2 regions of the Mycobacterium sp. 23 genome follow, and region 1 is predicted to be linked to the other one. Evidence: riboswitches for the same ligand, from Rfam matches in the RefSeq annotation. Region 1 holds a riboswitch; the other holds the start of a gene.
The links. Region 1 has a riboswitch for magnesium ahead of ACNQS7_RS03515 (PPE family protein). Riboswitches for the same ligand answer to the same signal wherever they lie in the genome.
Positions count from the first base shown of each region.

Region 2: linked by a shared signal. The riboswitch ahead of ACNQS7_RS05470 (Rv1535 family protein) and the one ahead of ACNQS7_RS03515 (PPE family protein) in region 1 are both predicted to bind magnesium.

Region 1 covers NZ_JBLVUX010000005.1:436,330-443,214, forward strand. Annotated here, with positions in the region: gene ACNQS7_RS03495 (PPE family protein) at 1-58, opposite strand, end outside; gene ACNQS7_RS03500 (DUF732 domain-containing protein) at 231-554, opposite strand; gene ACNQS7_RS03505 (PPE family protein) at 586-1,989, opposite strand; gene ACNQS7_RS03510 (PPE family protein) at 2,066-3,367, opposite strand; gene ACNQS7_RS03515 (PPE family protein) at 4,075-5,211, opposite strand; M-box (ykoK) riboswitch at 5,522-5,693, opposite strand; gene ACNQS7_RS03520 (PPE family protein) at 5,826-6,885, opposite strand, start outside.
Region 2 covers NZ_JBLVUX010000005.1:930,946-937,830, reverse strand. Annotated here, with positions in the region: gene ACNQS7_RS05485 (AMP-binding protein) at 1-1,624, shown strand, start outside; gene ACNQS7_RS05480 (carboxymuconolactone decarboxylase family protein) at 1,633-2,214, shown strand; gene ACNQS7_RS05475 (NAD(P)H-dependent flavin oxidoreductase) at 2,232-3,350, shown strand; M-box (ykoK) riboswitch at 3,526-3,695, shown strand; gene ACNQS7_RS05470 (Rv1535 family protein) at 3,973-4,203, shown strand; gene ileS (isoleucine--tRNA ligase) at 4,581-6,885, shown strand, end outside.

The DNA of each region.
Region 1 (6,885 bases):
CCGCCCCCATGTACATGCGTCCCGAGTTGATTTCCGGTGGCAACGCCCCGAAGTCCATCTATTCCCTCCGGTCCCCATTGTGGGCGCCATGGTAATCGCCGAGGTGCCGTTGTGCGGGTAGGTCCGGCGGATCTCATATGAAGTCCACCAGATGCCCCAATGACACTCCGCGCAATTCCACGTACTTGCGGGTGGAGGTACCGGTTATGGGAAAGACGAGGGAGTTTTTGTCAGCTCTTCGAGAGGTGTTGAGGGCAGTAAAACTTCGAGGAGATGACGGCGAACTCGGCAGCGGCATCCAGATTGAACGCCGGATTGTGGGTCTCCACGTCGTGGACGAGCTCGAGACCCGACTCGCCGTTGTTCAGGCAGGTGCACACCGCCTTGGCGGACCGCACGGCCTGGGCCGGCGAGTTGTAGCCGATGTCCGCCGTGTGTAGGGCCGCGAGGAACCCCGCGTCGTCCCCACCGCCATCGTCTGAGGGGTCGGCGTACGCCGGGACGGCCAAGCCGATCGTGGCACTCACGCCGATCAGCGCGAGAAGCAGTTTCATGTCATAACCTTTCTTTGCTCCGGGGGTCGTGCTATCCCAATTGCGCATCGGAAGGCACCACGGTCTTATCGCCTTTCGACAGGTGCACCGCGTGGATGCCTGGTTTCTTGGCCAGTTGTTCCAGCAGGCTGTCGAGACCTTCCTGATCGACCGTGTGGTGCTGCACGCTGTCCGGCCGTTCCGATATCTGGGCCACCATGCGCTTGAGCATTTCCGGAGACTTGAGGTCTTTGAGATCCTTGACCGGCGTGACTCGGCTGCGCGTTCCTGTCCGTCCCGACGGTGCGGGCACCCCGGCGCCCAGAGCGGCTCCGGTCATGCCCGCCAGCGACATCGAGCTGAGCAACCCACCCTGACCGAGTTCGGCGGCCGGGACGGCCTCGGGCCCGGCCGCCGAGAGCGCGGCAGCCACTGTGCGGATGGCCGGAGTATTCGCAGCCCAGCTCGGTGGCACCGTCAGAGCTCCGACCAGGGTGCCCCGTCCGAAATTGGCGGCTGGTGCAGAGGTGGCGCCGGTCAGCCACCCGCGCCCCCAGTGCGGTGCTGCCAGCCCGCCGCCCAGCGCGTCCTTCGGAAGTTCGGCCAGACCTGCCGCCGAGTGCGGACCGAATTTCAGGAACTGCGATACGGGAAAGTTGATCAGCAGGCCGATGTCGTTGAACTGGGTGGTGAAGCCCAGCGGCACCTTGAGGGCGGAATACAGCGTCGTGTAGGTCGACGCCCCGGCCGACCCGAACATGCCGTTCAGCAGACCGTTGATGGTGGCGGTGTAGTCGGTGCTCAGGTTCGCCAGCGTCTGCAGTAAGCCCGACACCGGGTCTCCGGTTGCCAGGATCGTTTGCGCGACAGTGCCGCCCGATATACCTGCCGACTGGGCGGCCGCGGCGGCCTGGTTGACCAGACCGCCCGCGTTGACGACCTGCGGCGGCTCGGTGAACGGGGTCACGCGGCTAGCGGCGGCCGAAGAACCGGCGTAGGTGTCCATCGCGAGCGCGTCCTGCGCCCAGAACTCGCCATACTGAGCCTCAGTGGCAGCGATGGCCGCGGTGTTCTGTCCGAACAGGTTGGTGGCCATCAGGGCCGCCAACTGGGCACGGTTGGCCGCGATCTCCTCCGGCGGCACATGCGCCGCGAAAGCCGTCTCGTAGGCGGCTGCCGCCGCCGTCGCCTGGTTCGCCGTTTGCGCGGCCTGTGCTGCGGTGGCGCTCACCCACGTCACGTACGGTGTCGCCGCCGCAGCCATCGCCGCCGACGACGGCCCTACCCACGGTCCGCTGGCCAGGCTGGCCACCACCCCCGTCAAAGACGCTGCGGTGGATTGCAATTCACCGGCGATGCCGTCCCAGGCCGCTGCCGCCGCCAACATCGGTCCCGCGCCCGGACCGCTGTACATCCGGCCGGAATTGATCTCCGGCGGAAAGGCTGCATAAAACATGTCGGTCTACCCCCTGCCCCGAGGACACATCTGAATCATTTGTGCCGGAATGTGATTCGTCGTTGCTGTCACGGTCTCATTCCTCCAGCGCCGGGAGGACGAAGATCATCGCCGCGGCGGGGTCGGCTTCGGCGACCACGCCGCCCAGTGATGCGGCCGTCGCGCCACCGCTTCCGGAGCTTGCCGTGGTGGCAGCGAGAGCGCGTCCCGCCAGGCTGGACAGGGCCATCTGACTGAAGACGCCGGACTCCCCCGTCAGGGTGGCCGCCGGCGCGGCCGATAGATTGGCCGACAGCGTCGCGGCGACCGTTCTGATGGCCGGCGCGGCGGTGGTCCACCCCTGCGGCACCGACAAGCTCCCTACCAGTGCCGCGCGTCCCATTGCACCGGAGGCTCCGGCCGTGCCGGCACCGGTGAGGTGCGGCGGAATCGACTGGGCGATGGGCGCGAGTGCGCCGGTGATGGGCTGCGACGGCGCGAAGAAGGATGCCAGGCCCTGCCCGTTCTGACCATAGGCGTAGACCTGTCCGAACGACAGGAACGGACCGCCGGGGATGGAACTCAGACCCTGCAGCGAGAACGGCCCGGTGAGGGTTCCCATGATGGTGTTCCAGTTCGCCAGGTTCGTCGAGAGCCAGGGCGGCAGCGACGCGGTGGCGATCTGCGGCACGGCCAGCCCCTGCAGCAACGACGTCGAGCCCGTCGTCGGCGCGGCGCCGATCGTCGTCGCGAGGTTCTGCAGCGCCGTCGGCACGGAAGTGACCAACTGGGACAGCTTCGCCGCCACATCGGAGCCGGTCGATGCGCCGGTGGCCTGGGTGACAGCGGCCGCCTGCAGGGTCGGCCCCGAGGTGCTGGTGGTTTGCGGCGGTTCAGTGAAGGGTGTCAATTGCGTTGCCGCCGAGGATGATCCGGCATACCCATACATGGCGGCGGCATCCTGAGCCCACATCTCCAGATACTGCGCCTCAGTGGCGGCGATGGCGGGTGTGTTCTGCCCGAGGATGTTGGTGGCGATCAGCGACAGCAGCAGTGCGCGGTTCGCCGCGATGACCGGTGGCGGAACCGTTGCGGCAAAGGCGGTTTCGTACGCTCCGACCGCGATTTTGGCTTGCGCCGCCGCTTCGTCTGCCTGGGCGGCGGTGGTAGATATCCATGACACGTAGGGCCCGACTGCGGCGGCCATGGCGATCGCTGTCGGCCCCTGCCAGGTGCCGGCGGTCAGGGTTTCGATCGTCGCTGCGTATGATGCTGCGGTGGAATGCAATTCGGCTCCGAGCTCATCCCAGGCCGCAGCCGCGGCCAGCATGGGTCCCGGGCCGGGTCCGGTGTACATGCGGCCGGAGTTGATTTCGGGTGGCAGTGCCCCGTAATCCATAGGTGTTACCTCTTCATCCCCTCGATGACTGCCCGGGCAGAGCCACGGCGGCGGCCATTCACTCCCTGATTTAAAAGGCTTGGTAAGCGCGGAACGCTTGGCTGATACCGGCCCCCCGTCTGATTCGAACACCATCGTCAATGGAACTTATTGTCGGCGCGTTCCCGTAATGTAATCGCAAGGTAAACAAGAACTCTCACTGCTCGGAGCTGGTGTGTGATATTGAATTACAGCTATATGCGCTGGCGTAGTTTCCGCAGCTCAACAAACTGAAAAAATCAAACAGCAAAATGCAATTGCGGCCTTAAATGTGCCACGGATAATCTGACTGAATGATTCAGGAACTGCCCGAAAAATGCAGCGAGTTGATCGTCAGAATCGCGACCGAGTGTTGTGAGAACAGCGCGAATGTCTTCGCGCTCAAGTCGAGGTGGTCATCCGAACCGTTTTCGTCTGCGGACAGGGTCGTGGGCCGGTTGCGGCCCGGGCCGACCCGAATTGGCCGAGCGCACCCGGTCACCCCGGACCTTCGCGTGAGGGACGATGTTGCCTGGTGCCCGCCCGGCCGTCATGAGATGTTCTCCTAGCATTAGGAATCAACCTACGTAAGACGTTAGGGAACGGTAGCCGAGAACACCTGTATCGTGACTGCGCCTTTCCTGACGGTTTCCTGAAAGGGCATTTCTCGCAGATCAATACGTCCTTCGTCACCCGGCGGCGGGTGGTCGCGCGACCACGGTGGGGCGGAAGCCGTACTGCGGGACGGCCCGGCCGTAAGGTTGCCCGGCGACGTTACCCATTGGAACGCCGGGCATTCCGGGCGCTCCCGCCGGCGGTGGCGCTACCATGGGGGTGCCGCCCAGCGCGGAGTGCAGCGGGCCGGTCAGCGGAGTGGCCGCCGTCCAGGCCGGTGGCACCGAAAGTTTGCCAACGGCAGCCGCATTGCCCGCACCGGCGGACACGATGCCGGCAATGCCGCTCGTGGACTCCACCGAACTAGAGACCGCACTACCAGCCGCCGTCGCGGCGCTTTCCGTCGCACCGGTTGCGGCACCGCCGGTAAGCATGTCGAGGAAGGGGCCAAACGTGCTGCCGGGCACCAACAGTCCGGAGGAGGCGATGGTGTTCCACACATTGGCGTTGGGTCCCCAGTCGGCCCAAAAGCTCTGTCCTGCGGGCCCGTTGCCTCCCGAGAGTCCCTGCAGGACACTCGGGACCGCCGAAATCAGTTGAGACAGCACGCTCTGCTGACCAGAAGATGCTGCCGCCTGGGTTACCGCGGCCGCCTGTGCGCTCGGTCCACCGGGATTGGCGCCTTCCTGCGGTTCGGTGAACGGGCTCAATTGTGTGGCGGCAGCTGATGATCCGGCGTAGTTGTACATCGCGGCCGCATCCTGTGCCCACATCTGGAAGTACTGCGCCTCCGTGGCGGCAATCGCCGGGGCGTTCTGGCCGAGGATGTTGGTTGCGACCAGCGCGGCCAACTGCGTGCGGTTGGCCGCAATCAGCGGAGGTGGCACCGTGGCCGCGAAGGCCGCCTCGTAGGCGGCCGCGGCGGCTTCGGCTTGCGCGGCGGTCTGCTCGGCCTGCGCCGCGGTCGCACTCATCCAGGCGACCTGCGGCATGGCCGCCGCTGCCATGGATGCCGAAGCGGGACCGAGCCACTCATCACCGGTCAACGTCGACAGCACGGCGTCGTAGGACAACGCGGTGGTGCGCAACTCGGCGGCCAACCCGTTCCACGCGGCGGCCGCGGCAAGCATCGGACCGGAGCCCGGCCCGGTGTAGATTCGCGCGGAATTGATCTCGGGCGGCAACGCTGCAAAATCCAGTACGGCAGGCATCGGTCGCCTCCTTGGCTGACTGTTTTCCGGCAGGACAGAATTCCGGGCGACATTGATCGCAATTCGCGCAGCGCTATTCCGCGCAGGTTAAATGGCGCGCTACTGGGAAATCAGCGCGCGCGAGAAACTGTCGGAAAATGCCGACTTAAAGTGCGAACATGGTGCCCGGGTCGGATCGAAACGAAATGATCGTCGATCTCGGATAGGGACTGTCGTCGGGACTCACTCCGCTCTCACCTCCTCGGGGCCGGGGCACGCAGGGGTGCCGGGTGCACGCCACAGAGATGAGACCAGCGGGAAAACCGCTGGGCCAGCACCTCTCTCGACAGAGCTTTGGCACCACACGGCGTATCCGGCCGGTGCCGGAAGCCACTTGGGCTCAACCCTTAAGCCGGGAAGAGCTGTCCTGACCCTGGGCGTCTTTCGACGTTCGAGGTCAGTGGCCTGTGTCCGTGCAGACGCCTCACCTAGCGAGGTGCATGCAAAGTCATCGTGGCACTCGACACGATAAGAGTCAACTCAACGCCCGCATTTTCCGCCAATTCGCAAGAATTCGGGTCGACGAAATTTCTTATTGGACACGGTGGCAATTATTACGTCGACGCGGTCCGGCGTCAGCCCGCCGCCACCGGACGGGGCATTATCGTCAGCTTGAACCCGTATCGAGGCCCGTTGCCCCAGTTGCGGGAGTAGGCCGCGGGAGCGGGCATCCCGGGCATTCCCGACATGTTTACCGCGGCTTCTGGCGCCGCGGTGACGGCCCCGCCGGAGGTGGCGACCGCGCGGTTCGCGACCTCGACGGCCGTGGTCCAACTCGGCGGCACGGACAGCCGGCCGACGAAGGAAGCCTGATTGACTCCGGCGCCCACACCGCCCGACCGCGAGGCGGTCAGGCCCGCGGTCGCGGACGAGGCATCGGCGGCAGCGGGGGCGCTGTCGGCTGCTCCGTCGGCCACCGCCTCAACGTCGGCGAGCGCGTCGGTCGTGGCGGGCGTGATCACCGCCGGCGACACGTACTGGCCCGACACCAACGCGTTCACCAGATTCGAGTTCAGGAAGATTCCGTAGGGGTTGCCGTCGTTGCCGTCCAGGAAGTTCAAGATGTCGACGAGCACGCCCGTCTGTGGGAGGGAGTCAAACGGTGAGGCGGCCGCCGGCGACGTGAGCTGCTGCAGGCTTGCCGGCACGGCGGATATCAGTTGCGGTAGTTCAGTCTGCGTGACCCCGGAACCGGTGGCTTGAGCAACCGCTGCGGCCTGCCCCGCCGGGCCGGACGGATTGGTGGTCTGTTCGGGTTCGGCAAACGGTGTCAGTGTCGTGGCCTCAGCGGCGCTGGCGGCGTAGAGGTACATCGCCGTCGCGTCCTGCGCCCACATTTCGGCGTATTCGGCTTCGGTGGCCGCGATCGCGGGGGTATTGATGCCCAGGAAGTTGGTGGCCACCAGCATCAGCAGTCGTGCCCGGTTGGCAGCGACGGCCGCCGGAGGCACGGTCATCGCGAATGCCGCTTCATATGCGGCCGCGGCGGCGGCCGCCTGACTGGCGGTCTGCTCCGCCTGTAGCCCGGTCGCGCTCATCCACGTCACATACGGAGCGACGGCAGCCGTCATTGCGGCCGACGCCGGCCCCAGCCAGCCTTCGCTGACCAACGTCGATATCACCGACTCGTATACC
Region 2 (6,885 bases), 490 kb from region 1:
GTTGCACCGCCGCACGCTCAACATCGCCGAGCAGCTCAAGCAGAACGGTGCGCCCGGTGACCGGGCGCTGATCCTCGCGCCCCAGGGCCTCGAGTACGTCGTCGGATTCCTGGGCGCGCTGCAGGCCGGTTTCATCGGTGTCCCGCTGTCGGTGCCCTACGGGGGCGCCCACGACGAGCGGACCATCTCCGTGCTGGCCGACACCGCACCGTCGGTGATCCTGACCACTTCGGCCGCCGTCGCCAACGTCAAGGAATGCGTTGAGCCGCAGGCGGGTGAAAATCCGCCGGCGATCCTGGAAGTCGATCTGCTGGACCTCGATTCGCGGCCGAAGTCGTCCCGCCCGGGCAGTGCCGCCGACGAGGGGTCGCGAACGTCGTACCTGCAGTACACGTCAGGCTCGACGCGCACACCCGCCGGCGTCACGGTCTCCAACGCCAACGTGTTCGCCAATTTCGAACAGATCATGGCCGACTTCTTCGTCAACGAGGGCGGTGTGCCGCCCGCGGACCTGGACGTGGTGTCCTGGCTGCCGCTCTACCACGACATGGGCCTGCTGCTCGGGGCGATCATGCCGATCCTGGCCGGCCGGCGTACGGTGCTGACCAGTCCGGTGGCGTTCCTGCAGCGTCCAGCCCGCTGGACGCAGCTGATGGCCCGCTACGGGACCACCATCTCGGCCGGACCGAATTTCGCGTTCGACATCGCCGTCCGCAAGACCTCCGACGAGGATCTGGCCGGGTTCGATCTGAGCGGCGTGCACACCGTCCTGAACGGAAGTGAGCGGGTACAGCCGGCGACTCTCAAGCGATTCGCCGATCGGTTCGCCCGGTTCGGTTTTGCCGCCAAGGCGTTGCGGCCGGCCTACGGCATGGCCGAAGCGACGGTGTACATCGCCACCCGCAAGGTCGGCGACCCGCCCGAGATCGTGGATTTCGATTCCGAGAAGCTGCCGGACGGCCAGGCGGTACGGGTCGAAAAGGGAAGCGGCACACCGCTTGTCAGCTACGGCGTGCCGAAGTCGCAACTTGTCCGGATCGTCGACGGTGACACCCGTACCGAGTGCCCGGAGGGTACGGTCGGCGAGATCTGGGTGCTGGGTGGCAACGTCGCGTCCGGTTACTGGGAGAAGCCGGAGACGACGGCACACACGTTCGGGGCGACGATCGTCAACCCGTCGGAAGGCACGCCGGCGGGTCCGTGGCTGCGCACCGGGGATTCCGGATTTTTCTCCGGCGGTGAGCTTTTCATCATGGGCCGGATCAAGGACCTGTTGATCGTCTACGGCCGCAACCATTCACCCGACGACATCGAAGCGACCATCCAGGAGATCAGCGCCGGCCGGTGCGCGGCGATCGCGGTCCCGCAGGACGGCGTCGAGAAGCTGGCCGCCATCGTCGAGATCAAACAGAAGAGCGAGGAGTCGGCGGAAGACCTGGCGGAGCGCCTCGGGGTGCTCAAGCGCGACATCACCGCCGCGATCTTCGACTCGCACGGGCTGAACGTTGCCGACCTGGTGCTGGTGTCGCCCGGGTCGATCCCGATCACCACCAGCGGCAAGATCCGCCGGCAGCAGTCGGTGCAGATGTACGAGGACAAGGCGTTCGCCCGGCTGGACGCCTGACCGGCCCCATGAGCAAGCCCGCCCGGATACCGCTGCTGCCCGTCGACGAGGCCACGGCCGCCGCCGATGAAGCCGGCGTGCCGGACTACATGGCCGAGCTCAGCATCTTCCAGACGTTGCTGAACCACCCGCAGTTGGCCCGGGTGTTCAACGACCTGCTCGCCACCATGCTCTGGCACGGCACCCTCGACCGCAGACTGCGTGAGTTGGCGATCATGCGCATCGGGTGGCTGACCGGGTGCAACTACGAGTGGACCCAGCACTGGCGGGTGGCCTCGCGCCTCGGCGTGTCTGCCGAGGACCTGTTGGGTGTGCGGGATTGGCAGGGCCACAACGGGTTCGGGCCTACCGAGCAAGCCGTGCTGGCGGCCACCGACGACGTCGTGCGCGACGGTGCGGTCAGCGCCGCGAGCTGGGCGGCCTGCGAACGCGAATTGGGTGGTGACAAGACGGTTCTCATCGAGCTGGTCACCGCGATTGGTGCGTGGCGGATGGTCGCGTCGATTCTGCAGAGCCTGGAGGTTCCGCTGGAGGACGGTGTGGCCGCCTGGCCGCCCGATGGCCGGGCCCCCTCGTCGCCTGATCGGTAGGGCGTAGCGTCGGCGGCATGCGAACCAGAGTTGCCGAGATGCTCGGCGTCGAGTTTCCTATCTGCGCCTTCAGTCATTGCCGCGACGTGGTGGCCGCGGTGACCAACGCGGGCGGGTTCGGTGTGCTCGGCGCGACCGCCCACAGTCCGAAGCGGCTGGAGAGTGAGCTCACCTGGATCGAGGAGCAGACGCACGGTAAGCCCTACGGAGTGGATCTGCTGCTGCCGCCGAAATACGTCGGGGCTGACACGGGCGGCGTCAACTCACGACAGGCCCAGGATCTGTTGCCCGCCGAGCATCGGGCGTTCGTCGACGACATCCTGACGCGTTACGGCGTCGCGCCGCACGCCGAGCAGGAAGAGGTGATCAGGGGAGGGCTCAACATCTCACCCAAGGGCTATGAACCGCTGCTCGAAGTCGCCTTCAACCACAACATCCGGTTGATCGCCAGCGCGCTCGGGCCGCCGCCGCACGACCTGGTCGAGCGGGCGCACAGCCACGACGTACTGGTGGCTGCGCTGGCCGGTACCACCGAGCACGCACGACGGCACGCGGCGGCGGGGGTGGACCTGATCGTCGCGCAGGGCACCGAGGCGGGCGGGCACACCGGCGAGGTGTCGACCATGGTGCTGGTTCCCGAAGTGGTGGATGCCGTGGCGCCGACGCCCGTGCTGGCGGCGGGCGGCATCGCCCGCGGCCGGCAGATCGCGGCCGCGCTGGCGCTGGGCGCCGAAGGAGTGTGGTGCGGATCGGTGTGGCTGACCACCGAGGAAGCCGAGACCGCACCGGTGGTGAAGGACAAATTCCTGGCCGCGAAATCGTCGGACACGGTGCGATCCCGGTCAATGACCGGAAAGCCGGCCCGGATGCTACGCACGGCCTGGACAGAGGAGTGGGAACGGCCCGACACTCCGGACCCGTTGGGGATGCCGCTGCAGACGGCCCTGATCACCGACTCCCAGGTGCGGATCAACCAAGCCGCCGCCCACCCCGGGGCGAAAGCCCGGGATCTTGCGACCTACTTCGTCGGCCAGGTGGTCGGCTCGCTGGACCGGGTCCGGCCGACGCGTGCGGTGGTGCTCGACATGGTCGAGGAATACATCGACACCATCACCCGACTGACCGATGTGACATAACGAACTCATAGCGGAACGTAACCTGGAGATCAGCTCGGGGCAGGTGCTGTTTTACCAGCTCAGGGCCGTTATTGCTGGGGGAAGGCTGTGGGCGCCCGTAGTGAAAGCATAAAGATCGCGAAACCCTGGGGTGCCACGTTGACCGAGGCCCGCGAGTGGTGCATTATCGGTCAGGCAAGCACCTCGTTAGGTGAGGCGGCTACACGAACACAGGCCACTGACCCCGAACGTCGAAAGACGCCCCGGGTCAGGACAGCTCCTCCCGGCTTAAGGGTTGAGCCCAGGTGGCTTCCGGTTTACCGGACACGTCGGGTAGTGCCAAAGCTCTGACGAGAGGGGTGCGGATTTCCGGCGGATCGCCGGCTATCTGTTCTCCTTCGTGCGCGCAGTGAATCGCGCGGATACCCGCGTGGGTCGTGAACCGAGAGGAGGTGAGGGACGCATGAGTTCCAGTGGCAGTCCGGGTCGATATCCGGGCGATGTTTCGTCCCTGACCGGTCTCCGGTGCGACGTTCTCGGCTGAGCCGTCAATCACGCTCCGATCGGAACCGTTGCGGGACGGGACTTCCCAAGAATCTTTGAAGGTCCACCTGTCAACGTTTGATCCTGTTAGGAGGCGATCATGACCGCTGCCCTGTATGACGAAGTCGTTACCGTAACCGCCGCACCCAAGCTGCACGTGGTACGTGATGTCCCGGCCGCTCCGGCGCCGAAGAAGGCCCGCCGCGCCGATGAGGTGCTCGCCGCCGGAGGCGACCCACTGGTGGCCGGCGCCGCCCGCCTGCTGAACATCCCGCTGCGGCACATGTACGCCGCGCTGTGGCGCATCGGTGTGCTCGAGGTGCAGGCGTAACGCATGGACATCGCGCTACCCGGGACTCCGAGGGGTTAGCCGACCGCAGGTGCGTCCTGCGGCGGGCCAACCCCTCGGAGTCCACGGGGTTTCATGGTCGCGACCCGCGGCACCCGGCTTCGCCGGGTTTGCGATCGCAACTAGAATCAACACCGCAGCATCAATCTAGAATCACCACACCAGCGTCGATCCGGCCATCACCGGGGAGCTTTCGGAAGAACGGCCATCCGGCCCAGTAGAACCGAACGGGCAGGCCCGTCACAGCCTTTCGAGTGGTCACGCGGGAGCGTGGCAAGCGGGGTGGTACCGCGGCGCTCGCGCACCAGCGCAACCGTCGTCCCCGTGCCTGAACTCATCGAGGCACCGGAGACAACCACGTGAGCGACGAAGCTGAACTCGAAGCCGACCGCACCGGCTATCCGAAGCTGGCCAGCGGGGCACCCGACTTCCCGGCGCTCGAGCTCGAAGTGCTCGACTACTGGTTCCGCGACGACACCTTCCGGGCCAGCATCGCCCGCCGGGACGGCGCCCGCGAGTACGTGTTCTACGACGGGCCCCCCTTCGCGAACGGCCTGCCGCACTACGGGCACCTGTTGACCGGCTATGTCAAGGACATCGTGCCGCGCTACCGCACCATGCGCGGCGACAAGGTGGAGCGCCGATTCGGTTGGGACACACACGGTTTGCCCGCCGAGCTGGAAGTCGAGCGGCAGCTGGGCATCACCGACAAGTCACAGATCGACTCGATGGGGATCGCCGCCTTCAACGACGCCTGCCGTGCCTCGGTGCTGCGCTACACCGACGAATGGCAGCAGTACGTCACCCGCCAGGCGCGCTGGGTGGACTTCGACAATGACTACAAGACACTCGATCCCAGCTATATGGAGTCGGTGATCTGGGCGTTCAAACAGCTGTGGGACAAAGGCCTGGCCTACGAGGGCTACCGAGTGTTGCCGTACTGCTGGCGCGACGAGACCCCGTTGTCCAATCACGAACTGCGGATGGACGACGACGTGTACCAGAGCCGCCAGGACCCGGCCCTCACCGTCGGCTTCCCGGTGGTGGGCGGCGAGTCAGAAAATGGACTGGCTGGTGCCTTCCTTCTCATCTGGACGACGACGCCGTGGACCCTGCCGTCGAACCTCGCGGTCGCGGTCAATCCCGACGTCACCTACGTCCAGGTACGGGCGGGCGAACGGCGATTCGTGCTGGCCGAGGCCCGGCTGGCCGCATATGCCCGCGAACTCGGGGAAGAGCCCGAAGTGCTCGGCACCTACCGGGGCGCGGATCTGCTCGGCGCCCGCTACCTGCCACCGTTTGCGTACTTCATGGACTCGCCCAAGGCTTTTCAGGTGCTCTCCGCCGATTTCGTCACCACCGAGGACGGCACCGGCCTGGTGCACATGGCGCCGGCCTACGGCGAGGACGACATGGCGACCACCGACCCCGTCGGCATCGTGCCGGTCACCCCGGTGGACGCCAAGGGCCGCTTCGACGCGACGGTCCCGGACTATCAGGGCCAGCACGTCTTTGAGGCCAACCCGCAGATCATCCGCGACCTGAAGAACGGAACCGGTCCCGCCGCGGCCAACGGAGCGGTGTTGCTGCGACACGAGACCTACGAGCACCCGTACCCGCACTGCTGGCGCTGCCGCAACCCGTTGATCTACCGCGCGGTGTCGTCGTGGTTCGTGCGGGTGACCCAGTTCCGCGACCGGATGGTGGAACTCAACCAGCAGATCACCTGGTATCCCGAGCACGTCAAGGACGGACAGTTCGGCAAGTGGCTGCAGGGTGCCCGCGACTGGTCCATCTCACGAAACCGGTACTGGGGCACCCCGATCCCGGTGTGGAAGTCCGACGACCCGGCCTACCCCCGCATCGACGTGTACGGCAGCCTCGACGAGCTGGAACGCGACTTCGGGGTGCGGCCGGAGAATCTGCACCGGCCCTACATCGACGAACTCACCCGCCCCAACCCCGACGACCCTACCGGCAACAGCACGATGCGCCGGATCTCCGACGTGCTCGACGTGTGGTTCGATTCCGGCTCGATGCCGTATGCGCAGGTGCACTACCCGTTCGAGAACAAGGAGTGGTTCGACGGGGTGCAGAGCGACGACCCTGACAAGCAGGTCGACGGCCACTACCCGGGTGACTTCATCGTGGAGTACATCGGTCAGACCCGCGGCTGGTTCTACACGTTGCATGTGCTGGCCACCGCGTTGTTCGACCGGCCGTCGTTCAAAACCTGTGTGGCCCACGGGATCGTGCTGGGTTCGGACGGGCAGAAGATGAGCAAGTCACTGCGCAACTACCCGGATGTGACCGAGGTGTTCGACCGCGACGGGTCCGACGCCATGCGGTGGTTCCTGATGGCATCGCCGATCCTGCGCGGCGGCAACCTGATCGTCACCGAACAGGGCATCCGGGACGGAGTCCGGCAGGTGCTCCTGCCGTTCTGGAACGCCTACAGCTTCCTGGCTTTGTACGCACCGAAAGTCGGTGTGTGGCGCACCGATTCGGCACACGTGCTGGACCGCTACATCCTGGCCAAACTGGCGGTGCTGCGGGACGACCTGACTGCGTCGCTGGACATCTGCGACATCTCCGGTGCCTGCGAACAGCTGCGCCAGTTCACCGAGGCGTTGACGAACTGGTATGTGCGACGGTCCCGTTCGC